DNA from 3 places in the Bacillus sp. V33-4 genome. Region 1 is predicted to be linked to each of the others. Evidence: predicted binding sites of a transcription regulator. Region 1 holds the regulator's gene; each other region holds the start of a gene.
What was found. The regulator Rex, encoded in region 1, represses fermentation and respiration genes when NADH is low (regulators of the CRP and FNR family bind a similar motif). The targets are predictions, from matches to a motif close to TTGTGAAATATTTCACAA.
Positions count from the first base shown of each region.

Region 2: a site for Rex is predicted at 1,678-1,695, ahead of CVD23_RS12655 (hemerythrin domain-containing protein). Genes of this name have one in related genera too.
Region 3: a site for Rex is predicted at 4,373-4,390, ahead of pflB (formate C-acetyltransferase). Genes of this name have one in related genera too.

Region 1 is NZ_PGVC01000048.1:2,337-13,042, forward strand. Features, by position in the region: gene rimI (ribosomal protein S18-alanine N-acetyltransferase) at 1-398, shown strand, start outside; gene tsaD (tRNA (adenosine(37)-N6)-threonylcarbamoyltransferase complex transferase subunit TsaD) at 395-1,420, shown strand; gene CVD23_RS17185 (ABC-F family ATP-binding cassette domain-containing protein) at 1,659-3,587, opposite strand; gene moaC (cyclic pyranopterin monophosphate synthase MoaC) at 3,729-4,220, shown strand; gene CVD23_RS17195 (redox-sensing transcriptional repressor Rex) at 4,248-4,898, shown strand; gene CVD23_RS17200 (YdiK family protein) at 5,007-5,210, opposite strand; gene CVD23_RS17205 (CPBP family intramembrane glutamic endopeptidase) at 5,211-5,942, opposite strand; gene groES (co-chaperone GroES) at 6,295-6,582, shown strand; gene groL (chaperonin GroEL) at 6,644-8,278, shown strand; gene CVD23_RS17220 (FixH family protein) at 8,614-9,114, shown strand; gene CVD23_RS17225 (STAS domain-containing protein) at 9,351-10,181, shown strand; gene CVD23_RS17230 (ASCH domain-containing protein) at 10,552-10,706, shown strand, end outside.
Region 2 is NZ_PGVC01000032.1:87,436-98,141, reverse strand. Features, by position in the region: gene CVD23_RS12660 (MFS transporter) at 1-1,011, shown strand, start outside; gene CVD23_RS12655 (hemerythrin domain-containing protein) at 1,092-1,613, opposite strand; gene CVD23_RS12650 (hypothetical protein) at 1,808-2,146, shown strand; gene CVD23_RS12645 (four-helix bundle copper-binding protein) at 2,423-2,800, opposite strand; gene CVD23_RS12640 (metal-sensing transcriptional repressor) at 3,119-3,418, opposite strand; gene CVD23_RS12635 (ferredoxin family protein) at 4,132-4,416, opposite strand; gene CVD23_RS12630 (FAD-dependent oxidoreductase) at 4,416-5,711, opposite strand; gene CVD23_RS12625 (electron transfer flavoprotein subunit alpha/FixB family protein) at 5,704-6,726, opposite strand; gene CVD23_RS12620 (electron transfer flavoprotein subunit beta/FixA family protein) at 6,765-7,583, opposite strand; gene CVD23_RS12615 (aspartyl-phosphate phosphatase Spo0E family protein) at 8,044-8,292, opposite strand; gene CVD23_RS12610 (1,2-dihydroxy-3-keto-5-methylthiopentene dioxygenase) at 8,589-9,122, opposite strand; gene CVD23_RS12605 (methylthioribulose 1-phosphate dehydratase) at 9,143-9,775, opposite strand; gene CVD23_RS12600 (2-hydroxy-3-keto-5-methylthiopentenyl-1-phosphate phosphatase) at 9,772-10,434, opposite strand; gene mtnW (2,3-diketo-5-methylthiopentyl-1-phosphate enolase) at 10,434-10,706, opposite strand, start outside.
Region 3 is NZ_PGVC01000050.1:17,849-28,554, forward strand. Features, by position in the region: gene CVD23_RS17550 (hypothetical protein) at 1-282, shown strand, start outside; gene CVD23_RS17555 (biotin transporter BioY) at 335-883, opposite strand; gene pflA (pyruvate formate-lyase-activating protein) at 1,150-1,896, opposite strand; gene pflB (formate C-acetyltransferase) at 2,050-4,275, opposite strand; gene CVD23_RS17570 (DUF421 domain-containing protein) at 4,567-5,247, opposite strand; gene CVD23_RS17575 (cupredoxin domain-containing protein) at 5,394-5,843, opposite strand; gene CVD23_RS17580 (PAS domain S-box protein) at 6,220-7,632, shown strand; gene CVD23_RS17585 (D-alanyl-D-alanine carboxypeptidase family protein) at 7,954-9,117, shown strand; gene modB (molybdate ABC transporter permease subunit) at 9,199-9,852, opposite strand; gene CVD23_RS17595 (YkuS family protein) at 10,108-10,350, opposite strand; gene CVD23_RS17600 (ABC-F family ATP-binding cassette domain-containing protein) at 10,575-10,706, opposite strand, start outside.

The DNA.
Region 1 (10,706 bases):
TAATAATTGAACATGAATCGTTTTCCACTCCGTGGAGCCGTGAAGCCTTTATTAATGAGATAGCGACCAACCAGTTTGCTGTTTACATTGTTTTAGAAGATGGCAACCAGATAGTCGGCTACTGTGGAGCCTGGATTGTTGTCGATGAAGCACATATCACAAACGTAGCGCTGCTTCCGGGTTATCGTGGAAAAAAGCTCGGCGAAGCTCTCATGTTAAAGATGTTCAGTGTAGCGAAGGAGCTTGGAGCCCGCACCATGACGCTTGAGGTTCGGGTTTCTAATGATGTTGCTCAATCTCTTTACCGGAAGCTTGGTTTTCAGGATGGCGCAATCAGAAAAAATTACTATACGGATAACCAAGAGGATGCATTAGTAATGTGGGTGAATTTAACATGAAAAAAGACAAGTGGATAATGGGCATTGAAACGAGCTGTGATGAAACAGCAGTAGCGATCGTAAAGAATGGCACCGAAATCGTAGCGAATGTCGTGGCCTCGCAAATTGAAAGCCATAAAAGATTCGGTGGGGTAGTACCTGAAATTGCCTCGCGCCACCATGTGGAACAAATAACGCTTGTGTTAGAAGAAGCCATGGACCAGGCAGGCCTCGGGTTTGAAGATCTTGATGCGATCGCTGTAACCGAAGGGCCCGGGCTAGTCGGCGCACTGCTTGTTGGAGTAAATACTGCAAAAGCACTTGCGTTTGCCCATGGGATACCTTTGATAGGTGTGCACCATATTGCCGGGCATATTTATGCTAATCGCCTTGTTGCAGAAATGAAATTTCCTCTTGTTTCCCTGGTTGTTTCCGGAGGCCATACCGAACTCGTATATATGAAAGAGCATGGCCATTTTGAAGTGATTGGTGAAACGAGAGATGATGCTGCAGGTGAAGCCTATGATAAAGTAGCAAGAACATTGAAGCTGCCCTATCCGGGTGGGCCCCACATTGACCGGCTGGCACACCAAGGCAGGCCGACAATCAATCTTCCAAGGGCATGGCTTGAAGAAGGCTCATACGATTTTAGTTTTAGCGGCTTGAAGTCTGCTGTTATTAATGCCGTTCATAACGCTGAACAGCGGGGTGAGAACATTGCCCCTGAAGATCTCGCTGCGAGTTTTCAGGAGAGCGTCATTGACGTGCTCGTCACAAAGACCCTCGCCGCAGTTAAAGAGTTTCATGTAAAGCAGGTCTTACTGGCTGGGGGTGTGGCGGCCAATAAGGGACTACGAAACAGGCTCAGTGGAGCATTTAATGAAATACCGGAAGTGGAATTAGTGATTCCACCATTGTCTTTATGTACCGATAATGCAGCGATGATTGCAGCAGCTGGAAGTATTTTAAATGAAAAAGGGATCAGGGCTAATTTAGCTTTGAATGCCAATCCAAGTTTAGATCTAGCTATCCACAATGAATAAACGGAAACTCCCTGTAATGGGAGTTTTATTGTGGATAAGTAGCCCTTATTGTTTGTTGACCTGTGAAAAATGTGGATAAATCGGCTGAGTTTTGTGGATAATGTGGAAAAACTCACTAATGCTCATGAAACAAAGAGAAGACTTGTGGATAAAGTTGTGTATAAATTAAAATTTAAAAATCACAATATAGATAACGAGAAAAGGGCATCCCAAATTATGTTTTTGGGACACCCTTATATTAATTTTCTGCTAATTCAGCCCATTCTTCCATTAACGCTTCAAGCTGAATTTTGGCTAAATTATTTTCTCCGTTGATTTCTAAAACCTTCTCGTGATCCTGATAAATATTTGGCTCGCATAAGAGCTGTTCATTTTCGCTAATTTTCTCTTCCAGCTTTTCAATCGTCTCTTCAATCTCTTCGATTCTTCTCATCCGCTGGCGCTCAAGTTTTTTGGCTTCTTTATCCTGGCGAAAAGCATTTTTATCCTGCTTCGCAGGTGTGGCATCGGCAAAGCCTTTTTCTTTCTCCTCAAGGGCGCGCAGCTCTTTTATCTCCTGTTTTTTCTCGATAAAGTAATCGTAATCTCCAAGAAATTCGCTAGCACCATGTTTATCCAGTTCAATCACTTTCGTTGCAATACGGTTGATAAAATAACGATCATGGGAAACAAATAGAATCGTTCCCGGGTAATCGACAAGGGCGTTCTCCAGAATCTCTTTGCTGTCCAGGTCAAGATGGTTTGTCGGCTCATCGAGAATTAAAAAGTTGGCATTTTCGATCATTAATTTGGCGAGGGCGAGCCTTGCTTTTTGGCCGCCGCTCAAGGTTGACACGGTTTTTAACACATCGTCACCTGTAAATAAGAAATTGCCGAGGATTGTCCTGATTTCTTTTTCATTCATAGATGGGTATTCATCCCACAATTCATTAAGGACTCGTTTATTCGAGGTTAATTCTGCTTGTTCCTGATCATAATAACCGATTGAAACATTTGAACCGTAATGGATGTCGCCGGCCAGCGCTGGGAGCTTCTTAACGATCGTTTTTAGAAGAGTTGACTTTCCGACTCCATTTGGCCCAACCAAAGCAATGCTTTCACCTCTGGTTAGCCTGAACGAGATGGCCTCAGAGACTTTTTCATTCCCATACCCAATTGCAACATTCTCTGCTTTTAATACGTCGTTGCCGCTTTGGCGCTCAATATCAAACGAAAAAGAAGCAGACTTTTCGTCCCCGAGGGGCCTGTCCATAACGTCCATCTTCTCCAACTTTTTTCGGCGGCTTTGCGCCCTTTTTGTCGTTGAGGCCCTCGCAAGGTTGCGCTGTACAAATTCCTGCAGCTTTGCAATTTCATCTTGCTGTTTTTCGAATTGTTTCATTTGTTGCTCGTACATCTCTGCATTTTTCTCCAGGTAAACGCTGTAGTTTCCTAAATACTTCTGGATGTGCATACGGGATAACTCATGGACCTGATTGACCACTTTATCTAAAAAGTAGCGGTCATGTGAAACGATCAGAATGGCTCCCTCATAACCTTGAAGATATTGCTCGAGCCATGACAGGGTATCAATATCTAGATGGTTCGTTGGCTCGTCCAAAATTAAGATATCAGGTTTTTTTAATAACAGCTTTCCAAGTGCCAGACGCGTTTTTTGCCCCCCACTTAAGCTTGAAATTTTAGTTGTATAATCAAAGGATTGAAAGTTTAGTCCGTGCAAAACAGATCGAATATCAGCTTCGTATTGATAGCCGCCATCTTCTTTAAATTGCAGCTGCAGTTGGTCATATTCATTAAGGATTTTGTTATAAAGCCGCGAATCTTCTAGCGTGGAAGGGTCAGACATCTTCGCCTCGAGGCTGCGCAGCTCTGTTTCCATTTTCCTGAGCGGATCAAATACAGTTAACATTTCATCCCAAATCGACATCGCGGATTCTAAACCGCTGTCTTGTGCCAGGTATCCAATCGAAACTCCTTTCGGCTTGATGATCTCGCCTTGATCATACGACATCCGGCCGGCGATAATTTTTAATAGCGTGGACTTTCCGGCTCCGTTTCTGCCAACAAGAGCAATTCGATCACGCGTTTGTAATTCAAGCTTTATATTCGATAAAATAAGATCGGCGCCAAAATATTTTGATAGTTGGTTAACCTGTAGTAATATCATTTGTTTTCACCTCAATTGCCTTAGAAATAGTGTATCGCATTCACAGAGGGTGAGCAATAACAGTGATTTTGTGAAAAATAGTACAAAGTTTACACAAAAATGTCAAAATAGTGTATGATTTTGTTGTGAGGTGTAGAGAAAATGTCGGATTTTACTCATTTTAATGAAGAAGGAAGAGCGAAGATGGTCGATGTAAGCAGCAAGCCGGAAACGGTCCGAACGGCAATCGCCCGTTCAAACATAACCGTAAACCAGGTTATATATGAACAAATTACCCGCAATGAAGTGAAAAAGGGTGATGTCCTGGCAGTAGCCCAGGTCGCTGGAATCATGGCAGCGAAAAAAACCGCGGAGATCATCCCAATGTGCCATCCCATTCCACTAACAGGGATTGATATCGCTTTTGCGTGGGAAAACGAACAAGAGAATTATAGTCTATCTATTCATGTTACCGTAAAAACAAAAGGAAGTACAGGAGTTGAAATGGAAGCGCTAACAGCTGCTGCTGCTTGCGCATTAACCGTTTATGACATGTGCAAAGCAGTCGATAAAGGCATGGTTATCGGCAAAACATACTTAGTTGAAAAAACGGGTGGAAAAAACGGTGATTTTTTTAGAAAAGATAAAATATAGCTTAAACATAAGAGGGTGGGGATCACATTGGCGAATGAAACGGTGAAAATTCCACAGGCAACCGCTAAACGGCTGCCTTTATACTACCGGTTTTTAAAAAATTTGCATTCATCGGGAAAACAGAGAGTTTCCTCTGCCGAATTGAGTGAGGCTGTGAAGGTTGATTCGGCAACAATCCGCAGGGATTTTTCCTACTTTGGTGCATTAGGCAAAAAAGGTTACGGATATAATGTTAACTATTTATTATCTTTTTTCCGGAAGACACTTGACCAGGATGAGTTAACAAAGGTGGCCTTAATTGGAGTTGGGAATTTGGGAACTGCCTTTTTGCATTACAACTTCCTTAAAAATAATAACACGAAAATCGAGGTTGCTTTTGATGTCGATGAGGGTAAAGTGGGTAAAACTATTGGAGAGGTTCCCATCTTTCACATGGATGACATGGATAAACAAATCGTTGCAGCCGATATCCAGGTTGCCATTTTAACTGTCCCGGCCCCTGTTGCTCAACCGATTACGGACAGGCTTGTCCAGGCCAATGTAAAAGGGATATTAAACTTTACTCCAGCCAGATTAAATGTCCCGGCTGCGATCCGCGTTCATCATATAGATTTGGCGGTTGAATTGCAGTCGCTCGTCTACTTTTTAAAGCATTACCCGACAGAAACAGAAGAATAGGGTTATCGAAGAACAAGCTATTAGAAAAAATACAATGGCTAGAAAATAAGCATAAGAAAAGCCTCTTTCACATCGAAGGAGGCTTATCCTGGTTAACGCAGAACGACGTTACTGTTGTTTTTTAACTTTTTGTATTTTGAAGTGCAGGACAACCATTCTCAGTCCTGACCCAAAGTCAAAAGTCGCTAATAGAACAAGTAAATAGCTGACAAATCCCCAGCCATGTTCATGGACTCTTTGGACCGCAAAATAGGTGAACAACAATCCTAGTACAATGTAGATAATCCCTGAACCTAAGGGAGACTGCCTCATTTAAAATCCTCCAATAAAGCTTTGAATTTGTTCTGCATCCTGAAGCCATTTTTCCAGTTTGCCCTGATTAAGCTGAATCACGACAACAAGAGTATTCATGGCGACATGGGCAAATATCGGTACGAGTATTCTTTTCGTTTTCACATAGAGAAAAGCGAACGTGAAACCCATGGCGGAGTACAGAAGAATATGCTCAAGCTCAAAGTGGGCGACAGCAAAAATGACTGAGCTGATTAGAGCGGCAAAAAAGAAGTTCATCCTTTTATAGAGCGAACCGAATAAAATTTTCCTGAAAACAATTTCTTCAAGTATCGGTCCGATGATCGAACTCACGATAATCACAATTGGAAAGGTTTCAATTAATCCGAGAATTTGCTGAGTGTTTTCAGAGCCCACTTCGATCCCAAAGATGCTTTCAATTGTAGCGGCAAATGATTGGGCAAAAAGTGCTATAAAGATTCCACCCACTGCCCATGCAATTGAGACAATAGGCGAGGCTAAGTGCCGTTCATCATTGAGCTCTAATTTCCTGTCATTTCTCAATAAAAAGAGAACAATCAACAGCGTTAGCGAAAAACTGATCACAATCCAGTAAGGAATCGCTAATTGCTGCATTTCCGCGCGACTATTTCCAAGAAGTAAACCTATATAAACGACAAGGGGAACGCCTGCCAGGCTGGAAACCTGCATCGTAATATATGCAATTAAAATTATCCAGTATTCCTTCTTCAATCAAAATAACTCCTTTATGGTACGAAAATATACTCCGTTCTATTTTACTAATAATCGGTCTAATGTTTCAAACAGTAAGGGTTGGAATCGCGATTTTTGTAACGAGCATAAATACGGTAAACTGTTATATACTGTTAAGGTTTTCGCCATTATGATTTTGCCTATTTAGAATGCCCTTAATTCAATGCTTAATGACATCATAAATGGATATCGCATTTTCTTTTAAAATTTTCAAGGTTCCTGCTTGCAAAAAAGAAATGAATTAATTATTATAATAATTGTGTTAGCACTCGGTTGGTAAGAGTGCTAATAAAAACAATATTACATATTTATTTAGAGGAGGTTGTTTCACTTGTTAAAGCCATTAGGTGACCGTATTGTTATTGAGCTTGTTGAAAGTGAAGAAAAAACTGCAAGCGGTATCGTATTACCGGATTCAGCGAAAGAGAAGCCTTCAGAAGGAAAAGTTATTGCTGTAGGTACTGGCCGCGATCTTCCTAACGGCGAACGCGCTGCCCTGGAAGTGTCTGTGGGCGACCGCATTATCTTCTCAAAATATGCTGGTACAGAAGTAAAATACGAAGGTAATGAATATTTAATTCTTCGCGAAAATGATGTTCTTGCTGTAGTCGGCAAGTAAGCTCCATCCAGGATAATTTGAAGATTATATCATTCATCAATATTTGAGGAGGTTTTTACAAATGGCAAAAGACATTAAATTTAGTGAAGACGCTCGCCGCGCAATGCTTCGCGGAGTCGACGCTCTTGCAAACGCAGTAAAAGTAACTCTTGGGCCAAAGGGACGCAACGTGGTTCTTGAGAAAAAGTTCGGTTCTCCGCTTATCACAAATGACGGCGTAACAATCGCAAAAGAAATTGAATTAGAAGATGCTTTTGAAAACATGGGTGCTAAGCTGGTTGCTGAAGTTGCCAGCAAAACGAATGATGTTGCCGGTGACGGGACAACTACAGCTACAGTACTTGCTCAAGCGATGATTCGCGAAGGTCTTAAAAACGTAACTGCAGGCGCTAACCCAATGGGTATCCGTAAAGGGATTGAGAAGGCGGTTAACACTGCAATCGAAGAATTAAAAGCTATTTCCAAGCCAATCGAAGGAAAAGCTTCAATTGCTCAGGTTGCTGCTATTTCTGCTGATGACAACGAAGTCGGCCAATTAATCGCAGAAGCAATGGAACGCGTTGGCAATGACGGTGTTATCACAATTGAAGAATCAAAAGGCTTCACAACTGAATTGGACGTCGTGGAAGGTATGCAGTTCGACCGTGGATATGCTTCTCCTTACATGGTTACTGATTCAGATAAAATGGAAGCTGTTCTTGATAATCCATACATCTTGATCACTGACAAGAAGATCGCAAGCATCCAGGAAATCCTCCCTGTTCTTGAGCAAGTGGTTCAACAAGGTAAGCCTTTATTGCTTGTTGCTGAAGATGTCGAAGGGGAAGCTCTTGCTACATTAGTAGTAAACAAGCTTCGCGGAACATTCAATGCAGTTGCTGTTAAAGCTCCTGGCTTCGGTGACCGCCGTAAAGCAATGCTTGAAGATATCGCGATCCTGACTGGCGGTGAAGTGATCACTGAAGAGCTTGGCCGTGACCTTAAATCTGCAACAATTGAATCTTTAGGACGCGCTTCTAAAGTCGTTGTTTCAAAAGAAAACACAACAATCGTTGAAGGTGCAGGGGAATCTGCTCAAATCGCGGCTCGCGTCAATCAAATCCGCGTTCAAATGGAAGAAACAACTTCTGAATTCGACCGTGAAAAATTACAAGAGCGCCTTGCTAAGTTAGCTGGCGGAGTAGCGGTTGTTAAAGTTGGTGCAGCTACTGAAACTGAGCTTAAAGAGCGCAAGCTTCGCATTGAAGATGCTTTGAACTCTACTCGTGCTGCTGTTGAAGAAGGTATTGTATCCGGTGGTGGAGTAGCGCTTCTAAACGTGTACAACCAAGTTGCAGCTATTAATGCTGAAGGTGACGAAGCAACAGGTGTCAGCATCGTATTGCGCGCAATCGAAGAGCCTGTACGCCAGATCGCTCACAATGCCGGCCTTGAAGGATCAGTTATCGTTGAGCGCTTAAAGCGTGAAGAAATCGGAACAGGCTTTAACGCTGCTACTGGCCAATGGGTAAATATGATCGAAGCTGGTATCGTTGACCCAACCAAAGTTACACGTTCAGCTCTTCAAAATGCTGGATCTGTAGCGGCTATGTTCTTAACAACAGAAGCTGTTGTTGCTGACAAGCCGGAGCCAGCTGGTGCAGGCGGCGGAATGCCTGACATGGGCGGCATGGGTGGAATGGGCGGCATGATGTAATAACGTTCTGTGAAACGTTGATACATCAAGGGTTGAGGGGTGTTTTTAAACTCCTAAATCCGAAATAAATCACATTTTTATCACATTTATTGCGAGTTTGTCATACTGAGAATGCTCCCGAAATGATTGTTAATCTTTTCGGTGGCATTCTTTTTTATGTTCTGCATTGTCGTTCTAAAACATAACAATCCCCGCACTCAGGGACAGGATTGTTTTCATTATAAGGTTTATTGCCCTTGTTCACAGAACACACAGTTTTTAAAAGTGATTTTTGTTATAATTAACATGTGTATGTTAAAAATGTAATGCTACTAAGCTAGGCAAGGATGACTATCATGAAGACGTTACTGTTCTCATTATTTTCTTTATTTATAATACTGGCAGGTTGTTCAAATGAAGCAAATCAACCTAGCAAACAAAATGAAGCTGAACAGAAGGAAAGCGCAAAAGACCACCAACATCAAGAATCTGCAGAGGAGCATCATCATGAAGAGCAAGCTCGAGAGCATGATGATGAACATGCTGCGGAAGATCACCATCATAGCAGTGCTTCCATCAGCATTAGTGTTCCAACTATCGTCTCTGTTAATGAAGATGTTGATTTATCTGCCAATATTCAAAGCGAAAATCAGCCTTTAACACAAGCGAATGTTCGGTTTGAACTATGGAAGGAAAATGAGGAGAAGCATGAGTTCATAGATGCAAGCGAAGCAAGTAATGGTGATTATTTTGTGAATACATCTTTTTCATCTCCTGGTGTTTATCACTTGAAAATTCATGTTGAAAAAGGCGAAGAAATACATGATCATAAAGAAACAACAGTCGAAGTTAAATAAATATGCGCGTAGATAAAGCCTTCTCTCGTCGAGAAGGCTTTATTTATATTCAACGTGAACGCAGGCTGAGCTGCTCTTTTTCGGTTTCGGAGATAGTGTGTAATAGTCTACTAGTTCAACTTTTAGAAGAAGTCAAACTCGAGACGTAACACTTAATAATGGTCCGTCTATCAAATAGTTGATACAATAGAAGAAAACTATTACCAAGTTGATAATGCGGAATAGGAGTGTACCAAATGGGGCTAACCATGGAAAAACAATATGCAGAATATTTCAGTAATAATAGTAACGATTTTCAAGAGAAACTGTTGAGCGAAGCAGGTAATGTGCGTGAAAAGATTGAAGAAATTTTGTTAGTCGGAAACATCGACCTCTTGAATAACGCACATAAGTTAGTAATGTATTCAATCGGTGAGCAAAATGAATCATTGAATGAGTTCGCCAGAATGGAAGGCGTTTCGTGGGCCAAACATAATTTGACGTTAGCCTTTAAGCTTGAATGGGTTCAAGCCATCCGCAGGACGGTATGGTACTTCCTGGAACGATTTGATGTGGACAGTGAGAATAAACCGTCTCATGAAAATTTTTTTGAGCTCGAACGACAAGTCAATGACCGAATCGACCAGTTCTTGAACGGTTTTTTTCTGAGTTACTCTAAGTTTAAAGACGATTTGATTAAATCGCAGCAGGCGATGGTGGAAGATCTTTCTGTTCCAATTATTCCTATTAGCCCAAAAGTATGTGTTCTGCCTTTAATAGGGAAAATTGACTTGTTTAGATCGAATACGATAGAAGAGAAAGCATTAATGGAAATTGCAAGGCTGCGGATTCAGACCTTGGTGATGGATCTCTCAGGAATCGCGCAAATGGAGACTGAAGTTATCCACCACATGATGAGGACTATCGACGGAGCGAATATGATGGGGTGTGAGTGTGTAATCACAGGGCTGCGTCCTGAAATCGTAAGGACAATCACCAAACTCGGGTTAACGTTTGAAAATAAAGCAGAAACAAAAGCTACACTGCAACAGGCACTGGAAGATTACCTGACTCCCACTGTATCGTAAACGCGAGTTCATTGATACTCCGTTTTACAATAATCGAATATCGATTAAACAAGCCGCATATCTGATAAAAGGTCATGTGGCTTTGTCATTCTATTTATTGAAGTCAAACGCCACGATCGGCTTGGTTTATACGGCATAAACTGAAATGATATTTGTTGATAAGATGGGTAACCATAATAACATCGTGTTGGCAATCCTTTTCCCAGTTCTCAGCCGGTGCTTTTATTTGAGTTGTTTATTGAATAACCCTCTGCATTTTCAGATATCGATAACTTGGTCAACAATAAATAAATAGCAAATATTTTTGTAGGGAATTTAAACATTCCATGCAAAGGGTCGTGCAGTGTGTTATCACTGAAAGGAGTGGAAAGTGAAAGTCCTATCTATTATGCAACCTTGGGCGATGTTAATTGTGCTGGGTGTAAAACAATTTGAAACAAGATCTTGGAGCACTAAACACCGCGGCCAGCTAGCTATACACTCAAGCAAAAAAATAGACAAATTCGCATGTAGGCAAGAACCTAT
Region 2 (10,706 bases), on a different contig from region 1:
CTCGTTGGAATGGCCACAGATAAAAAACCAGCGCCCTTCGCGCTGCCGATCGGGCTTTCCTTTACGCTTTTCGGCGTTCTTGGCCTTGCTCTTGCACCCCGGTTTGAATTGGTTGTCCTGTCCGTCTTGTTCATTGGCCTTGGATCTGCTGTTTTCCATCCAGAGGGATCAAGAGTTGCTTATATGGCGGCCGGGGCACGCCGGGGGCTTGCCCAATCCATTTACCAGGTTGGCGGCAATTCAGGCCAGGCCCTTGCCCCGCTTATTACTGCGGTCATTCTTGTCCCGCTCGGCCAAATCGGTGCTGCCTGGTTTACATTAGTTGCAGCGGCCGCGGTCGGATTATTGATCTATATTGCCAATTGGTATTCCGGCATGCTTAAAGTTGAACGTTCTTTCAAAAGCAAGCAAAGCAGCAAAGATAGCACAGCTGGGAACGGTATTCGCAAAGGTGTCTGGGTTTCACTCTTGTTGATTTTGTTTCTAATCTTTGCCCGCTCCTGGTACATTTCCGGGATCACCAATTTCTATGCATTTTTCGCAATCGAAAAATATTCACTATCAATTAAAGAAGCTCAAATTTTCCTATTTGCTTTCTTAATCACCGGTGCAATCGGTACATTTTTCGGGGGGCCGCTTGCCGACCGGTTTGGCAAGAAAACGGTTATTTTAGTTTCGATGATCGCCACCGCCCCGTTATCATTGCTGATCCCGTTTGTTCCGCCTTTTGCAGCATTCTTGCTGCTTGCTTTAAGCGGACTGCTTCTGATGTCGAGCTTTTCTGTCACGGTTGTTTACGCCCAGGAGCTCGTGCCGGGAAAAATCGGGACAATGGCTGGCTTGACGGTCGGCCTGGCATTTGGAATGGGGGCGCTTGGATCGATCGGGCTCGGCTATTTAGCCGATCTCATCGGGCTTTCACAAACGATCATTTTCACCGGATTTCTTCCATTGCTCGGTTTGCTGGCCTTCTTCCTTCCTTCCGATCAAAAGTTGGAGCAGTGGAATTAAGGAATATATGCTCGTCTCCGGATTTTGGTATAAAAAAGAAAACAGGATAGGAGGAAAAGTCCTTCTACCCTGTTTTTTTATTATGATTGAACCCTTGCATACAGCAATTCTTTTTCTTCCTTAGTAAACAAATTCTCCGCCATTGGATACAGCACATTTTCTTCTTTTGCGAAGTGGTCCACTAGTATTGAATAAGCTTTTCTAATAAATGCTGTACATGCATGCATTTCCTCTGTTGATAATGGACCGTCACCCTCAGTTTTGTTAAGAAAGCCGCGAATCATTGATTTGGCCTGCTCATGCTCATGTTCCATGACTGCAATTGGACCCGTTCCCTTACCAAGATAAACTTCCATCATTTTAAACAGAATACCTTCTTCTTTTTCTGAGTGGCGCTCAAGCTTACTAAAAAATGCTTTTACTTTTTCAGTTAAAATCGCAAATACATCCTGTTTTTGGTCTGAGTCTTCAACTTTTTTGGATAGCTCTACAAGCTCATCAAGCAACTGAATCAACGGCGGATGTTCTTCCTTCAACAAAGCTAATCCTTGTGACAACTCGACCGGCTTACGGTTTGCAAAAGCACCCATACAACCTTCCATCAACAATCTCTCCTTCGACAATCACAGTTATTATGATCAGTATAAGCGGCCGCTTCTCTAAAAGTTGTGACGCCAATCACAATATCGAAAAGATCAAACTAATTTTCGAAAAATTTTAACAAATAAGTTGCTAATTTTTATTGATTTTCACATATAATAGAAGCAAGTAAGATTGATGAAATGGAGGGATTATAGTGGTATATGAAAATTATCGCGACTTTTACCAGAAATCGCTAATACAAATTGGACCCGAAGACTTAAATTCTTTAAAAGAAACCCTTCCCATTCCCGGAGACAAAATCACCCATTGGCTCATAGCCTTAGAAGGCGAACCGGACCAGAAAAATTATTATCAGTGGAAAGTGGCAGTATATCCAGCAGACTGTGAGGGAAGCTTTGATTGGTCGAGCCGATTTTACACATCAGCGGATTTTAACTGCTTCCATAAAGCTTGTGACTTCGCCCGGAGCCTTGAGCAAAACGGCAAAAACGACAAACTCTCCTCATTAACCCCGTTTGAACAAATAAGCTAACCTAACCTCTAATCCATTCCTTCCCCTCTTTTTCGAGACGTTTGTGAAGTTACATACATATAGTGGTAAACTTATAATCATTCAAATTGTGAATAACTCTTCACTAAAACTCTTCACTTACACCAAATAATATGATTGCAATAACGAGAACAATTCCTCCTGCTGCAACTAACGGAACCAATGCTTCATTTTTATTAATTATAAGTAGAGGGTGTCCCAAAATCCAATCTTTGGGACACCCTCTTTATTTGTTTACATGAAAACTTTTTTGATTGCTTACATACTCTCCAGCCGGGATCTTGCAAAAGCCCGGCATTGTTGGGCACAATGCAAGCAAATTTGTGCACATCTTTGTGAATGAGAATCTGGAAACTTTAAGCATTCGTTTCCACAAATTTCACAAATATGGGCACATAATTCGGCAACTGACTTTTCCACATAACTGTTTCTTGCGATTAATTTCGCTGACAATGTGCATATATCTGCACAATCTCGCAATAGAAGCAGTTGGTTTCTTCTGGCATGAACATCGCTCATTCGCAGCACCATAGTCCCCATATGTTCACAAGTTATTTCACAATCCTGGATTGTCTTCACCAAGCCCATGTGTTCCATATGAGTAGATTTAAATTTCGCATAATCCATACTTTGCATAGCATTTCCTCCCCAATTTTGTTATTAGCCGTAACAGTCGTATCATATGGTTTCCGCATTCACCAAGTGTAGGTAAATGCCCAAGAAATGTTTGCATATTTTCTGCAAATTTACAGCAGATTTTACTGATTCCCGCAAGCGGCATAAAGAACCTAAAATGTTTCCCTTAAAAATATGATTAAGTTTTAAGGCGGAGTGCTAATCCAGCCACAATAATACGGAAAAGTTACCCGCATGTCAGGCACAATCGCTGCATAAAAGCGGGCAGTGAACAATAAAAATAAAAGCCCTGGCAGGAATTTTTCAGCCAGGGCTTTTTCATATTTTTAGTATTCTGTTAAAGGTAATAAACAGCTTATTTAACTCTTCCTCGTTGTCTTTTTCAATTTGCTCAGCCAGACATTTTTTCATTTTTTCTTCGAAAAGAACGAATACTACACTTTTTAAGGCAGCCTTGGAAGCGATAATTTGAAAGATAATATCCTCAAAGTCGTGGTCTTTTTCAATTAAACTATTAATTTCTCGAACATTTCCTTCAATATTGCTTAAAGTGTCCACCAGCTTTTTTTTGGATGTTGGATCTAAACAGTGAGGTTTTTCAAGATTAAGTATCTCCATTATTTAACCTCCTTGTTTTATTAATACATGCCCGTTATTTGCAGCTATTTTATCAATGATGATGCTTTGTCGTTGCAGAGTGGTTATGTGCGGAATGGTTATGGCCAAACAAGTGTATTAAGCCTTTAACCAGTAATGATGTCTTTTCCATTAGAAACCCTCCAAAATATAATTTTATTACATTTATAAAATACTACCCCCGGTAAGTATATCAACTATAAAAAAACCTATTGTTTACTTTTTGAATATACAATTCATATTTTAGACATATTTACGGAGGAAATTTTAATTGCATCTTACGGTTCGGTGAAAGCACTTAAGTACTGTTTTGATTCTGTTTAAATTGAACTTTAAATCCAGTGTCTACCTGTTTGTTCTTAAGATAACGATGAAATCTGCAGGAAATGCAAATTTTCACCTCTCTCTTTTTTTATTAGATTCATCTATGTTAGATTAGAGATTAATAATGAGGAAAAACTGAATTAAAACTAAGAAAAAGATAAGAATTACCACTACTGAAAGATTATAATCCTTTTAGACTCCATTTTGAAATTTTGTAATTAGCTATTATGATGGTTTATTTGTTGTTATATCAAAAGTGTTGCATAAAATTGTTAAGTCCATATTAAGAAAAAAATTATGCTTGATAACTAAAAAACGATGCTCGGACCCGCATCGTTTTTTTCCTTTTATATAAACACTAATTTCATTGGCTATGCCATTCTAAAAACGATTCCGTGTCCGCCTTTTGGATATTCCCAGTGGATATTTTGGTATGGACAGCCGATTCGGCAGCTCCCGCATTCATGACACCCTTCGTATCCGACCTGCATCCTTGTTCCTTCCCATTTGTAAACCTCGGCAGGACAGAAAACGGTACAAATTTTATCAGGACATTTTGTCATGCAAATATCGTGGTCCATGACAGTTAAATGGGATTTCGTATCACACTTAAAGCGAATTAAGTACTGTTTTTCTTCAATCGTTTTTGTGGACATTATTTCACCGCCTTCCAGGCACGATAAATGTCTTTCAATACATTAAATGTTCCTTTTTCGTTTCTGACACTGCGGATAATTTCTTTCTGCTTATCCCTTTTTGGGGTTCCGTCAACAGTAAACATTTTGCTTGCGACCCGGTTCATCATCGGGACGTATTCACGCAAATATTGCGGATGGTTCTCAAAGGTGTGGGTTGCATCTTTATATTTTTCTAAATCTTTAATAATAAAGCTGTTATAGAGGGCTTCCCGATACTTATTTAAACTCGATGCGCTAAAATCATTTCGCTGCTTTGCTTCGACAATAGTCTCTGCCGCCATTTTTCCGGAAGCCATTGCCATATTTGAACCTTCACGATGGATAGCATTCACAAGCTGGGCTGCATCCCCTACAACGACAACACCGTCTCCGGCTACTTTAGGAACGGAATGATATCCGCCTTCCGGGATTAAATGCGCCAAATATTCGGCAGATTCCCCTCCCTCCAGAAAAGGCTTCACCATTGGATGATTTTTTAAATAGTCAAGCAGGTCATAAGGCTTTAATTTAGCTTTTATCATGCTTGACAGAGTGGTTCCGACACCGATATTCAAACTGTCTTTGTTCGTGTACAAAAAGGCAGTACCCAAATTTCCCTTTGTTGCATCCCCGAATATTTCAATCGTACAGCCCTGGTTTTCTGAAAGGTTAAAACGGTCATTAATCGTTTCCTTAGGAAGATTAATGACTTCCATCACAGTCAAGGCCACTTCATCAGGACGGAATTCCTTATGGAATCCGAGCTGCTTGCCGAGCAGTGAATTGACACCGTCGGCAAGCACGACAACATCGGCAAATACTTCTCCATCCGGGCGGTCTGTTCGAACACCGATCACTTTTCCATTTTCAACAATACATTCTGTTACAACCGTCTCGGTAATGAGCAGGGCTCCTGCTTCGACAGCCTTTTGGGCGAACCACTGGTCAAATTGGGCACGCAGAACTGTAAAATTATTATATGGCTCCATTCCCCATTCGAGACCTTTATAGCCAAAAGAAACAACCGATTCTTTATCCATCATCCAAAAACGCTGCTCGACAACCGGTCTTTCCAATGGTGCTTCCTTCCAAAACTCAGGAATAATCTCTTCCATTTGTTTTCGGTACAGGACACCGCCCATGACGTTTTTGCTTCCCGGGTATTCTCCCCGTTCAATCTGCAAAACGTTCAAACCGTTCTTTGCACACGTATAGGCACATGCTGTTCCAGCCGGTCCGGCTCCGACAATGATTACATCAAATTTCTCAGGCATAACTGATTTCACCGCCCTTTTCTTTTGTCATCTGTTTAAACTGTTTAATCAATTCAGGCACGATGACATGTGCATCCCCAACGATTCCATACGTTGCCACATCAAAAATTGGCGCTTCTGGATCTTTATTAACCGCGATAATGAACTCCGAATTTTTCATGCCAACAATATGCTGGATCGCCCCTGAAATACCGATTGCAAAATAAATTTTCGGCGTTACCGTTTCGCCTGTCTGGCCGATTTGCTGATGATGGGGAAGCCAGCCTGCTTCAACTACATCCCTGGTCCCACCAACACTGGCACCAATCGTTTCCGCCAGCTCATGAATCAGCTGAAAGCCTTGTAGATCACCCATTCCTTTTCCCCCGCATACAATGACATGGGCTTCCGACAGGCTTGCTGTTTTTGTTACGTCCTTCACAATTTGCAGCACTTTTGTGCGCATATCTTCTTCCTTAATTGAGATTTGTTCCTCAATGATCTCTCCTGTTCTCGATGGATCCTGCTCCAGTGCTTTCATGACCTTTGGCCTTACGGTTGCCATCTGCGGCCGGTGTTTTTTGCAGAGGATCGTCGCCATTATATTGCCTCCGAACGCTGGCCGGCTTGCTTCGAGCAGCCGCTTGTCGACATCGACATCGAGCATTGTCGTATCAGCAGTTAACCCTGTGCTTAAATCAGTGGCAACTGCACTTGCCAGGTCTTTTCCGTTCGGGGTTGCCCCGTACAGGAAAATCTCCGGTTTGTATTTCTCGGCAAGAAAAATAATTCCTTTCATATACGATTCAGTCCGATAAGTCTTCAATACCGGGTTATCAATAACATATACTTGGTCTGCCCCGTAGGAAATTACTTTCGGGCAGAGCCCTTTAATTCCGTCTCCGAGCAGCACCCCTGCCAGCGGTACTTCAAGCTTATCAGCAAGCTTCCTTCCGGCACCGAGCAGTTCAAGGGAAACTCCTTCAATGATTCCTTCGTTTTGTTCAATGAAGATCCAGACACCTCTATGTTCCATTGTAGCAGGCCACCTCGCCATTATATTATTGTGAATAGTTAAGCTTGTACTTTGAATAACCCCTTTTTATCTGCCAGGAGGTCCAATAATTGTGTTACTTGATCTTCTGGTGCACCTTCAAGCCGTTTCCCTCCATCAGGCTTTGGAGGTGAAAACATTTTGCCGACAATCGTTGGCGAGCCCTTCAAACCAAGCTGTGTCCGATCCACGTCCTCCAAATCGTTTACGGTCCAGATCACTGGCTCATACCTCGCTGCTTTCAGCATATTTGGAAGCGGCGCATATTCGATTGCGTTTATTTCTTTTTCCACAGTAAGCAGACACGGCAATTCAGTCTGAATCAATTCGTAGCCATTGGAGAGCTTTCTTTTGATTAATACGCTTCTTTCTTTCTCGTTTATTTCCGCTACTTCAATCACATTTGTAACGGGCGGTATATCGATTCTTCGGGCGATGCCAGGCCCGACCTGCCCTGTATCCCCATCAATAGCGTGTTTTCCGCAAATAATCAGATCAATCGGATCCTCCTTTGATATTCGTTCCAAGGCCTTCGACAATGCGTAGCTAGTTGCGAGCGTATCTGCCCCCGCGAAAGCTCTGTCAGAAATCAAATAGCCCCTGTCGGCTCCGATTTCAATGCTTTTTTTAATGACGGCAGTCGCCTGGGGCGGACCCATTGATAAAACGGAAATGGTACCGCCTGTTACCCTTTTAATCCGCGCTGCTTCCTGGACAGCGTGCGCATCATACGGATTTAAAATTGCCGGGGCACTGCGGCGGTCAAGGGTATTCGTTTTCGGATTGATTTTGATAATTTTTGTATCTGGAACTTGCTTGACACAGACGACAATATGCATATATCTCATTCCCTCCCTTTTATAAAGCCATAACGAAAGCGCTTTCCTTATAAATATTTATAAAATGTCTGTATTACGATATATGAATCGCAACACGGGCATAGTACAAACAAATGAAAACAATCCATTCGAATAACGTTAATATCTTAGTGCACCAACTGCTGCTGTGATATAAAATGAAAGAGTTCTGGAGTAGATCATAGGCTGAAAGGTCAACGGGTTAATAATAATAATCAATTGGAAATCAAAGTAACCTTAGTATTACTATAAAAAAAATTCACAGATTAACAATGACAAAAATCACATCTGAGCGAATTTTTGTAATATTTAAATTGGGTAATTCATATATATGAATCTTTATGGATGAAGTTCCAATTGAAGTTTTTCCATCCGAAGAGGGGGATCTATGTGTATGCTTAGTCCAGCACGATAAAAGGGACCACAATGGTCCCTTTTTACATTAGATTAATTTACAAATGGGAGTAAGAGCTTTTGGCCAGACGATCATTTGTTTATAGGGTAATCTGCTTTCTTCCCAGCCTTTCTGTCCCTTATGTATTTTAATCTGAAATTGGTAAATGAGCTGATCAAGCTCCTCGCTGCAGCGAATCGTTTCTTCACTTGTAAAGCCGTTTATTGTCGCACTTTCAATCATGCACTGTCTTTTCCTTTGGATTTCTTCCAGCAGTTTGTTTCCATTCTGATACAATATTTATCCTCCTAATCCTACCCCTTAGCTTTCCGGTCCGGTTTTTCTTCCGGTCTATCTACATTTTTTTGTATACTGAAGAATTATTACAGCAATTTCTATAGTTGTAAATAGATTCGCAAAATTAGACAAAATATTTTTTATATTTACTTGGATTCGACATAATCCTATCCAGACTATGATCATTTTCGACAAATTTTTCTCGATTCTAAAATGTTAGTCGACTGGATCAACTGCAGCATTTATTTTAAAATTAAAATAGCTCCCACCGCAAATTGCGGGGGAGCTGTTTGATTTTATGAATTAATCTCCTGTGTTTCATAGATCGGCACCCAGCCTTCAGTAGTTACAAATATCCGCACTGCGACTACTTTTCTGTCGTCTTGCAGCGTAAAGTAATGACGGATATTTTCAGGCACCGAAATCAGGTCGCCCGGGTTAAGGAAAACCTCAAAAAATTCGCCGTCTTTTCCCTGGATGATAAATACTCCGTGTCCGCTGACAATAAAACGGACTTCATCATCTGTGTGGTGGTGCTCCTGCTGGAAGTTTTGCAGAAGCTGGTCAAGATTCGGCGTGTTTTCAGAAAGAGAAATGACATCATGTGCTTTATAGCCCCTGCGAGCTGAAATATCGCTGATTTCATCCTTGAAAACTGCTAATATTGCATCTTTCTCTTCGTCAGACAATAGGAATTTTTCCTGGAGGTGAGCTGGAAGCTTGTTGATGTCCCAATTCTCATAAATGACTTCCTGGCTTTCCAGAAAGGCTGCTACTTCTTCTTGATTCACTAATTTTTCACCAGTTTTTTGAAATACAATATGTGCCATACTACTTCTCTCCTTTTCTATTAAACTGCTTTAATTAGCTCGGGTTTATGCTCCAGTAGACGAAGCGTGTAGCGAAACAAAAACTCTGAGGCTTCCAGAAGCTTTTTCGCCTCAAAAGCACTTTCACCCCAGACGGTAACGCCATGATTGCGAATCAAAACTGCGCCTTTTTGCGCATAAACATGCCCGGCAAATTCCCGGGCCAGAGCAGGAATATCGGCGTGATTAGGAATGATTGGAATCGTAAGCACTGCATCCTCATCCCATAAATTGAAGGCTTTGATTAATTCCTGGCCTTTAAATGTGACTTCTCCCCTGTCCCCGAATAGTTCTGAAATGACATTATTATCAACTGTATGGACATGGAGGCTGCAGCAAGCATTCGTGCGCTTGTAAATTTCCGAATGGAGCAATGTCTCCGCCGATGGTTTTAAATGGGTAGCTTCAGCAGGTCTCCCGTTTGCATCAACAAGCAGAAAATCTTCACTCGTGCGTTTCCGTTTATCTTTACCGCTCGCGGTTACAAGAAAAGTCAACGGATCCGCGCCTACTTTAATGGCCAGGTTTCCGCTTGTCCCCATAAACCAATCACGTTGTGCAAGTTCATCTTTGACGTCGGCGAGCTCCTGCCACCTTTCCTGAAGAAGACTCATGCTCTCACCCCTATCTTCTCTCTTATAGAATCGATGCAATCAAAGAAAGTATTAAATGGTTTGTAAGGAAGCCCGAGCTCTTCACATTTCCTGGCAAGTAAGTCCCTTGCAAGAATAAAATCAGCTTGCTTGGCTGCCTCGACATCTGTGATCGAATCACCAATGACAATCTTATCGAGATTTTCTCCATCCAGGCTGCGGATGACAGAAGGTTTGCAGCAGCCGCAGCCGTTGGAGCAGTGACTGTCACAGCTGTGAGGCCACAGTATCTTTATTCTTTCAGCGCTGAAATCAGATCCGTTACAATATAAGCCTGTAATTGGTCCAGTCCCCTCCAGAATCGGCTCTACAAAAAAGTCGATTCCGCCACTGACAATATAAAGCGGGATATCTTTGTCAGCCAAAAAGGCGGCAAACTCCTTAAATCCAGCCCTGATTACTGCATGTTCAACCGCAAATTCAATAATCTCCTCCTTTAGAGAGCTGGGGAGGAGCGAGAATAGCTTTCCCACACCTTCCTTGATCGAAATTTGCCCGGAAAGAATCTGCTCCTTCAGCTGTTCCGACTCGGAAGGCGCAAATTTCTGCATGATCGCAATAATATTGTCCTGCTCGGTGATCGTCCCGTCAAAATCGCAAAATACAGCAAGCTTTTTCATTATGCAGTCACCTCTTGATGGCCCCATAGTTCGATCGCTGCCCGCAACTCATCATGCTGTTTTGCTTTATCCAGCAAAGATTGCCCATTTAAAACCGCTTCGATCGCTTGCCTGAATGCAAGGCCGCCCCCTTTTGCGCCATCCGGATGACCGTGAATACCGCCGCCTGCGTTTATTACGCTGTTATTTCCAAAGTCTCTGTACAATAATGGCACGAGGCCTGGATGAATTCCTGCCGACGGCACTGGAAACACTGGTTTAAACGCATCTTC
Region 3 (10,706 bases), on a different contig from region 1:
GACGGAAACGAGCTTCTTTGGGATTTTGGTGTTTGGGAAACAGCCGATGAAGCGCAAAGATATTTGCAGAATGAATTAAAACATACAACCGGAATATGGGTCGAAGAAATTAAGTTTCATAGTCCAACGCCTGAATTCGCCGAGCATTATGAAGAAGAAATGGTCGAGTGTTCATTTTGCGGAATCGAGTACAATGAAGCAGACACTACTTTGATAGACAATGATGAATACATCTGCGTTAACTGTGAACCGGAATACAAAAAAACGTTTGACATCGCTTAATATAGCTTTGAATACTTACACCTGACAGCACATTGACTGCCAGGTGCTTTAATTAATACGTTTTCGTTATTTCCACCTGATCAAGAATAAGCAATTTAGCCGAATGAAGCCGTTTTCTGACGAGAACTCCTATCCATGAAGCAAGCGCTGCCTTAATAAGGCCGACAATAATAAACGGCGTAAATCCGCCGGCAAGAGCAGCTGTCCACGTGAGGTCAGCCGCAATTTTCAGCCAAACTGTTCCGAAAATTAAAGTCACAATCATCCCTAAACTATTGGCAATCATTGCATTTTTAAAAGTGAAAGAAGTCTTCTCCAGGATAAATCCAATTAGAAATGCAGTCGGTATAAACCCGACTAAATAACCGCCGGTTGGCCCCACCAATACGGATGCTCCACCAGAAAATTCAGCATACACAGGCACTCCAACCGCCCCGATAATCAGGTAAAGTATAACCGCTAAAGTCCCAAACCTCGCTCCCAGGATGGTTGCTGCCAAACCAATCGCCAAAGTTTGCCCGGTAATCGGCACTAGCGGCAATGGAATCGTAATTTGCGCAAGAATGCCAATCACAGCAGCAAATAAGGCGGTCACAATCATCATCCTAAGTTTTACTTGATGTTTATTCAATGTTTCATCCCCCTTTTTTGTTAACTTATTTTATATATAGGTTTACATTTTTAATTTAAAAGCTTGCCAACTAAAAGTCAATAAACAATTCGAAAATTTATAACAATTGTGATGTTTGCGAGTTGCGTTTTAAGATAAGAGAGGGGGGACTACAATAAATGAGGAAGTCCAAAAACAGAAGAAGACACCGAAGGGTCGTCCTTCGGTGTCAACTCTTTCAATCTATTTATAAGTTATCAATCACGTCTTAGCACAACTTTACTTGTTAACAGACTTAAAGCCTTTACAACACTCTCTTCGCGTGGTGGTTCAACACCCTTTAACGGATATTCGAGTCCCAGTGCTTCCCATTTATAAACACCCAGCTTATGATAGGGCAGCACTTCAACCTTAAGTACATTGGTCAGTTGGCCAATAAAGTTTCCGAGCTCCTGCAAATCTGTTAGATCATCAGTGACCCCTGGGACGAGGACATGGCGAACCCAGACGGGAGTATCATGTTGGTCAAGGAATTTTGCAAACTCAAGAATATGTTCGTTGCCCATTCCTGTCAATTTGATATGCTTTTTTCGGTCGATGTGCTTTAAATCTAGTAAAACAAGATCAGTATAAATTAGAAGCTCTTTCAGCTGTTCCTGAAAGTGTGGGGCAGTTGAATAACACCCGCCCGAAGAATCGATAGCTGTATGGATGCCGAGCTTTTTACATTCTTTAAATAATGCAGTCAAAAACGGAATTTGCAGAAGTGGTTCACCGCCGCTTACCGTAATTCCTCCCCCTGAAGCTTGAATGAAAGGCAAATATGTCTTTAGTTCCTCAATGATTTCGGAAACAGCCATTTGTTTTCCGGAACCGATTTCCCAAGTATCAGCATTATGGCAAAACTGGCAGCGCAGCAAGCAGCCCTGTGTAAAGATAACATAGCGAATTCCTGGTCCGTCGACTGTCCCAAAGGACTCTATTGAATGTATATTTCCAATCATGATGAGAAACCCCTTTCACTTGAGAGAGCTTAGAAGATTTTGAGCCGTTGTGAAACAATATTAGCGGGCCGTCTCCTAATCCCGGCTAAGCAGGGGAGGGAGACGGCGCGTGAAAATCTTAAACATAATTATATTGATAGATTAACAGGGTTGTTACATGGACTCATGGAATGTCCGGTTAATAACATCCATCTGTTGTTCGCGTGTCAATTTAATAAAGTTAACGGCATATCCAGAAACACGAATCGTCAACTGTGGGTATAGTTCAGGATGCTCCATTGCGTCCATCAACGTTTCACGGTTAAAGACGTTAACATTGAGATGGTGTCCTGCTTTTACCGCATAGCCATCAAGAATTGAAACTAGATTGCTGATTCTGCTGTCTTCATCTTTGCCTAAAGCTTTCGGTACAATCGAGAATGTATTGGAGATTCCGTCCAATGCGTAGCTGTATGGCAGCTTTGCAACGGATGAAAGGGAAGCAAGTGTTCCTTTCGTATCCCGGCCATGCATAGGATTCGCACCAGGTGCAAATGGTTCTCCGGCGCGCCGTCCGTCAGGTGTATTACCTGTCTTTTTACCGTAAACGACATTGGATGTAATCGTTAAAATAGACATTGTATGAACAGAATTTCGGTATGTTTGGTGCTTCTTAAGCTTTTTCATAAAACGTTTTACAACTTCAACGGCAATGCCGTCAACACGGTCATCATTATTTCCGTATTTAGGGAAATCACCTTCAATTGCAAAATCGGTTGCGAGCCCGTTTTCATCGCGGATAACCCGAACACGGCCATACTTGATTGCACTTAAGGAATCAGCAACTACACTTAATCCGGCAATCCCTGTTGCCATTGTACGGAGGATTTCCGTATCATGAAGAGCCATTTCGATCCGTTCATAGCTATATTTATCATGCATATAATGAATGACATTCAAGGTATTGATATAAAGGCCCGCCAGCCATTCCATCATTCCATCGAATTTCTCCAATACTTCCTCATACTCTAGTACGTCGGATGTAATCGCACGGTATTTAGGACCGACTTGAATGTTCAGCTTTTCGTCTATTCCGCCGTTGATTGCGTATAATAAGGCTTTCGCTAAATTAGCCCTTGCCCCGAAAAATTGCATTTGTTTTCCGATTTCCATTGCGGAAACACAGCAGGCAATTCCATAGTCATCGCCATATTCCGGCTTCATAATATCATCATTTTCGTATTGAATTGAGCTGGTTTGAATGGACATATTAGCACAATATCTTTTGAATCCTTCCGGCAGCTGTTCTGACCATAGCACGGTTAAATTCGGTTCGGGCGCCGGGCCAAGATTATTAAGCGTATGAAGAAACCGGAATGAGCTTTTTGTCACAAGTGAGCGGCCGTCCAAAGCCATACCGCCGATTGATTCTGTCACCCAGGTTGGGTCGCCGCTGAACAATTCGTTATAATCGGGAGTTCGGGCAAACTTGACAAGGCGAAGCTTCATGACAAAATGGTCAACCAATTCCTGAGCTTCCTTCTCTGATAATACTCCATTTGCAAGATCCCGTTCAATATAAATATCGAGGAAGCTGGAAACTCTTCCAAGGCTCATCGCAGCACCATTCTGCTCTTTAATGGCAGCCAGATAAGCAAAGTACAACCATTGAAATGCTTCCTGTGCATTTGCGGCAGGCTCGGAGATATTAAAACCATAGCTTGCGGCAAGCTCTTTTAACTCTTTCAAAGCACGAATCTGTTCAGAAAGCTCTTCACGCAGCCTCATGTTTTCTTCAGACATCACACTGCTTGTTGCAGCCAAATCCTTTTTCTTTTCCTGGATCAGGAAGTCTACACCATAAAGGGCAACACGCCGATAATCACCGATGATTCTTCCACGGCCATAAGCATCAGGCAGACCTGTAATAATCGCTGCCTTCCGGGCAAGCTTCATTTCCTCTGTATAAGCATCAAAAACACCTGCGTTATGGGTTTTGCGATAGTCGGTAAAAAACTTTTCGACCTGCTTATCAAGTTCATACCCGTATGATTGAAGGGACTGTGAAGCCATGCGGATTCCCCCGAAAGGCTGCATGGAACGCTTAAACGGTTGATCCGTCTGGACGCCGACGATCCTTTCTGTTTCCTTGTTTAAATACCCGGGGCCATGAGATGTAATCGTTGAGACAATCTCTGTATCCATATCAAGGACACCGCCGTTATCGCGTTCTTTCTTTGTTAATTCCATCACTTGTGTCCAGAGTGCCTCTGTTGCATCGGTCGGCTTCTCTAAAAATGAATGATCGCCTTTATACTCCGTATAGTTTCTTAAAATAAAATCGCGGACATTTACTTCCTGCTGCCAAGCTCCTCCTGAAAAACTATTCCACTTTTCCATCATACTCACCTCAAGTTAGATTAAATTATATAACAGAAGCATATTTAAATCCTAACTCAAGTATAACAGGTTAAAATATGAGCAACATCACAAAATGTTGTGAAATTATGAACAATATGTAGAATGTCAAAAAACCATTAAAATAAAGGGTTTATTCATGTTAAAAAATTTAGAGAATAAACGGAGGGGAATATTCACAATTCAATCTGTATTATAATTATAGTCAAAAAATCATCAACTGTTATATAAAAAAAGGAAGCTCTACCAAACCGAGTTTTCTATTTTACATTCTCACGGATCAATGATTTTTTGTTCAGACTTGCGCGGATTGACAACGAGCGTTTTGGATTTTTCATTTATATAGGCGTAAATGATAGCTTTTGGTTCCAATTGATTTAAAACCAATTTGTCAATCAGCCAATCCTTTCGTATATGTAATAGTTTTAAATTTCGCGATTGAATCCTGCCGTCAATAATAACGGCAATGGGCAAGCCTTCATCCTCGATTTTAATATTTAAGTGGTCAACGGTGACCGGTGTATTTTCTGTTTTCGGAACAATGCTGATCTCACCTATAGGCTCCAGAACAGCGTATCCAACGTCAGCCACCTTCGGATAACCTTTGCTGCGCAAAATCGAAAGAACCTGGGAAACAGATAAATGCGATTTTTCAAGGTTGTCTTCAATGATTTTTCCATCTTTAATAAGGATGGTTGGTTCACCGAGAAATAATCTATTTCCGAGCGGGTGTAACGTTAAAAAAGAAAAGAGGATATACATAGCTGTAATGATGGCCAGTGTAATCAGGCTTGGAATAAGCTCGGTGCTGATTAATGGTTCTGATGCTACTGTTCCGATAATGATAATGGCTACAAGATCATAAGGAGTCATCTGTACAATTGACGACTTTCCCATAAGCCTCATTACGGCAATCGTTACGAGGTAAATAATCATCGCTTTTAGGATTATCAAGCTTTTCCACTCCATTGCTCACTTTTTATCCTAGTATTTTCTTTTATTAACCATTTAACTCGTCTGGAACCCCAAGAATACTAAACCCCCGGCACTTTTGTGCAGGGGGCTTAGTACTCTTTCCGTAAACTTTCGCTTTGAAAAATTTAATCCACGATAATATAGCCAATCATCGGACCTTTCATGCTTTGGCTATGTGTATGACAAATCAGCCTGTAAACTCCTTCATCTTGAAACTGAAGCGGAACCACAGTTTCTTTGCCCTTTTTAACAGTTCCTTTGATATTGGTACCTTCAATTATAAATGGATGCTCGCGCCCGTTAACTCCGAAAATTTTTAAGTTTACTTTCTCTCCTTTTTCAACAAAAATAGTTCCTGGATCCCAGCGGTACACTTCCATTTCGGATCCGTCGTCCATTTTTGTCTTGAATTCACTTGTAATCAGGTGGATTTCACGAGCTTTGCTGCCGACATCAGCACCACTGGCCGGCACAGAATCTGAATGAGCAAAAAACCAAATAGATGCTGTGATCACGACCATACAAATGATGATAAATAAAACCAGTGATTCTTTTTTAAAAACATAGAATTTCATTTGCTTCATCTCCTTAAAAGTTTGTCCCTATACAGAATATGCTTGATATGAAGGCAAACTTGTCAAAATTTTTTTTGATTAGCTTATTTACTTTTCTCTGATGGATATGAATAATTAACAGTGGGGGAAGGCGGCTTCCTATAGCAATCGCAAGAGAACCTGAGACAAAAGGGGTAGAAGACTGCTATTTATCGACCTCTCACTGGATTTCCAACATTCAACAAGGTCCTTTTGTCGCGGAATATTTTCTTTATTTTTCCAATAAAATAGATATTTCTTCCCTTCTTAATGGAAGTATCTTGTATGATAATGATAAGTGAGAAATTCCAACATTCTAAGAACTTGCCAGCTCTAAGAAACGGAGGCCATAAGCTCAATGATTGACACGGACTTGATAAAAGTAGGTGATGAAAAGGATGAGATTCAGAACCTCCGCCTCGCACTGACCCATTCGAAGGATGTTTTAACAAAGCATTCGGAAAATGGAACTTTTCTATTTGTAACTCCATCCAGTTATTCCTTGCTCGGATATTCACCCCGAGAATTATTTAAAAAAAACCTTTACGACTTTTGCCATCCTAATGATCATCACCATTTGGATAAAATCTTTCAACAGCTGGCCGTCAGGAAAACGGTTCGCGTCAGCTTTCGGTTCAGGCGGAAAGAAGGGGATTATATTTGGCTTGAAACGATCTCTTCCCCGACTAATCAGGCAAACGAAACGATATGCATCTCAAGAGATATGACTGAACGTATTATTATGGAAGAAGAAATTCTTGAAACCCAGGAGAAATATCGGCTGCTTGTCGAATTTTCAAGAGACACGATCGGTATGACAACCGGGGATGGAATTTGGACTTATATAAACGGTGAAGGAAGGAAATTGCTCGGTTTTACAAGCAATAACGAAATTATCGGCACATCTTTATATGATTATGTGGCAGAATCGGACCAAAAATACTTGACCAATTTCCTTGCTGCTAAACAAAGCATTAATTTCGAGCTCAATTTAAAAAGAAGCGACGGCCAGCTGCGCCGGGCAGAGATTCAATTAATACCGACTATCTATAAAAATCGAAGGATGTTTCAAATCATCATTCGCGATATAACTGGACAAAAGAGGACTGAAGAACGGCTTCACAATGCTGAAAAGCTTTCGGTCGTCGGCCAGTTGGCTGCGTCTATTGCCCATGAAATCCGTAATCCCTTAACCGCAATTAAAGGATTCACACAGTTGCTCGGGGAAAAGGAAGCGGATGACTATACTCCAGTAATTCTTGAAGAATTGCAGCGGATTGAATCAATCGTAACGGATCTGCTCGTGCTGGCCAAGCCGCAGGCCACAGATATCGAGAGAGCGAATATTGTTAATTTAGTAAAGGGAGTTGTAACCCTTTTAAACACACAGGCAATCATGTGCAATATCACGATTAATGTCGTAACAAGCGATCATGATCTATATGTAGAGTGTGAAGTATCAAAAATGAAGCAGGTTTTGATAAATATCATTCAAAATGGGATTGAAGCTATGCCAGCTGGCGGTGAAATACTTATCACGATTAAACAAGATCAAAATTATATATATGTTAACGTAAAAGATCAGGGAATTGGAATTCCTGAAGAGAGGTTGTCCAAGCTTGGCGAGCCTTTTTACAGCACTAAGGAAAAGGGAACCGGTCTTGGATTGATGATTTGCAATAAAATCCTGAAAACCCATAAAGGAAATTTACATATTGAAAGTAAAGAGAATGAAGGAACGACCGTAAACATTATATTGCCAAGGGCTTAACGCAAGACCTTGGCGGTCATTGCTCATTCACGCGACAATCTGTGTTTAACTCGATGTATCCTCGAAAGAGTCGCTAAATGAAACTAAGCAAAAACCTGGATCTAATCATCCAGGTTTTTTGTAGTTTCAGCCAAGAATCAAATATTAATCATAACTATATTTTGTTAACTAACATAAGAACTTTTCAAATGTTGAAGTCAATAAGAACCTAGATTAAGGAAACTGTTTTGCATTTTTGTAACAAATTCAATTATATAGTCCATTTGCTCTATTTTTTTGTTAAAATCAAATTCGACAATTATTTTGATAGGGTGTTTTAAGATGAAGAAACTTATTTTATTTTTAACAGCTATATTGGTTTCCTTTTTTCATCAGTCCCCGGCAGGAGCAGAGCAGGCTGAAGATGTGCAATTACGCAGTGGGGCAGCGATATTGATGGATGCTAAATCAGGGACCGTGTTATTTGAAAAAAGGGGGCACGAAATCATGTACCCTGCGAGTCTGACAAAAATTGCAACAGCGATATATGCAATTGAGAACGGTGATCTTGGTGATATTGTAACGGTGAGTAGAAATGCCGTTCAAACTGATGGCACGCGGGTATACCTTGTGGAAGGCGAACAAGTGACGTTGGAAAAGCTTATCCAGGGAATGCTGATTAACTCCGGAAATGATGCAGCTGTGGCGATTGCCGAGCATCTTCATGGAAGTGTTGAGGATTTCTCCCGAAACCTGACTGAATATTTGCATGAAAAGTCCTTGGTTTCTCATACAAATTTCACAAACCCGCACGGCCTTTTCGATGAAAACCATTATAGTACAGCAGCAGACCTCGCCAAAATTACAAGTTATGCGATTAATAATCCAGTATTTAAGAGTATTTTTGGAACAAAAGAAATGGCCTGGAAAGGGCAATCTTGGGATACAACCCTTGTTACCCATCATCTAATGATAAAAGGTGAATATCCGTTTGAAGGTGTGACCGGCGGAAAGACAGGCTTTATCAATGAGTCAAAGCAAACACTCGCAACTACCGCTGAAAATAAAAATATTCAACTGACAGCAATCATTCTTCAAGCAGATTACAAAAGGGACGCTTACCAGGATACGATTTCACTGTTTGAGTATGGCTTTAAAAATTTCAAATCGGCAACTTTGCCAGCTTCTTCCGAGTATTCATTCGGGAACCAAAAGTATAAGACAAGCGCTGCAACCGCGATTACCGAACCGCTTGAAGGAATGGTTAAAAGAGTGGATAAAAAAGGCCTCCTTGCGATCGAAAACCAAAATGGCGAAGTGCTTCAAACCATTCAGCTTGAACAAGTCAAGAAGGCAAATAAAAAGCCCGATCAACCAATCAAAGCAAAAAGTGAAACGGTTAACATGAATGCCCTCTATGGAATTGTTATTATTATCGCTGGTGGAGCACTGCTCTCATTAAGGTACCGCGCTCCTAAACGGATGAAAAAAAGGCGGCGTGTTTAACAGTTACACGCCGTCTTTGCTTATTCGGTTGCGTTTTATTTTGGCTCACCCTTATCAGATGGACGCACGCTTCTTGCTCAATTATTTTATGATCTGGGTCAATAAGAGCATTATGAATGAAATGATAACCATTGAAGCCACCCAGAGCCACGCCAAATCGATATTTCCTGACTCAAGAGCGACATATATTGCTGTCGGCACCGTTTGCGTTTTTCCGGGGATATTGCCGGCAAACATTAATGTCGCACCAAATTCGCCAAGCCCCCTCGCAAAACTTAGAATCGCCCCGGACACTATCGCCTTAACAGAAAGCGGAATCGTGACAAGTAGAAACACCTTCCATTCGCTTGCGCCATCTATTCGTGCCGCTTCTTCAATTCCGATATCCACCGACTGAAAGCCCGTCTTTGCCGATTGGTACATGAGCGGGAAGGCGACAACGGCTGAAGCAATTACAGCGGCTGTAGCAGTAAACATCACAGATTGCTGTAAAATCGACTCTATGAACGCACCAATCGGGCTATTATTACCGAAAATTATAATAAGCAAGAATCCAATCACGGTCGGAGGGAGGACGAGGGGAAGCATCAAAATCGTTTCCAATATCACTTTACCCCGGAAGTTTTTGCCGGCAAAAACTTTTGCCAGGACTAAACCTAATAATAAAACGATTAGTAATGAGGTACAGGCAACCTGCATCGAAAGTTTAATCGGTATCCAAAATTGCTCGTTTATCATCTGCATCAATCCAATACAATAATTCCGTCTCTAAAATCGACAATATTCGGTTACCACGATTATACCGAAAAAATTGATCTTAAACAGTATTTTTTAAGGTTGGAACATAAAAAAGACTAAAGGAATCTGCCTTTGCAGCCCTTTAGTCTGTGATAACCGTATGAATATATATGTTTACAATACTTTGTTCACTTGAACGGAGAGATCCGTATCGACGCAAAGGTTTTCAACCACATATCACGCTGCCTGAAATCAGCGCAAACGTTCTTCAACCCGCTGGCAAACCTCCTCTGCGGTTAGTCCGCGTGCTTCGATCACAGGGCCGGACGTGACTGTATCCTCAATACCCATCACATCCGTGTCAAGCCCCGTAATAACACAGCAGGAACAGTTTTCTGCATCCGATTCCTGTCTAAGCTCCACAACATCATAGCCTTTCTCCCGAAGCGCGTCCTGAACATATGAAAGAGATTGTTCTACACCTATTCTCGCCAAAATATCACACCTCCTTCTGCTTTAAGCTTAAGCTTTCCTAACTTTTTACAAAATATGCTTAAATGCAAAAGTAGAAAAGCCGACGGAGTTGAAGAAGTAAACATGAATCAGGAAAAGCTGGGCTATATGTCAAAACAATAGAATGGTTGCGTTGGAGATCGACACGGTCCCGTAATTAACACTAAAAAAACAGGGGAGCACAAATGGCTTCCCTGTTCCAATGTTTATTCATACAACGCAGCAACTTGTTTCTGCAGTTCGCTGTTTTCTAAATACTCATCATAGCTCATTTGTTTATCCATCAGGCCGTTTGGCGTGATTTCCATAACCCGGTTTGCAATCGTTTCGATAAACTG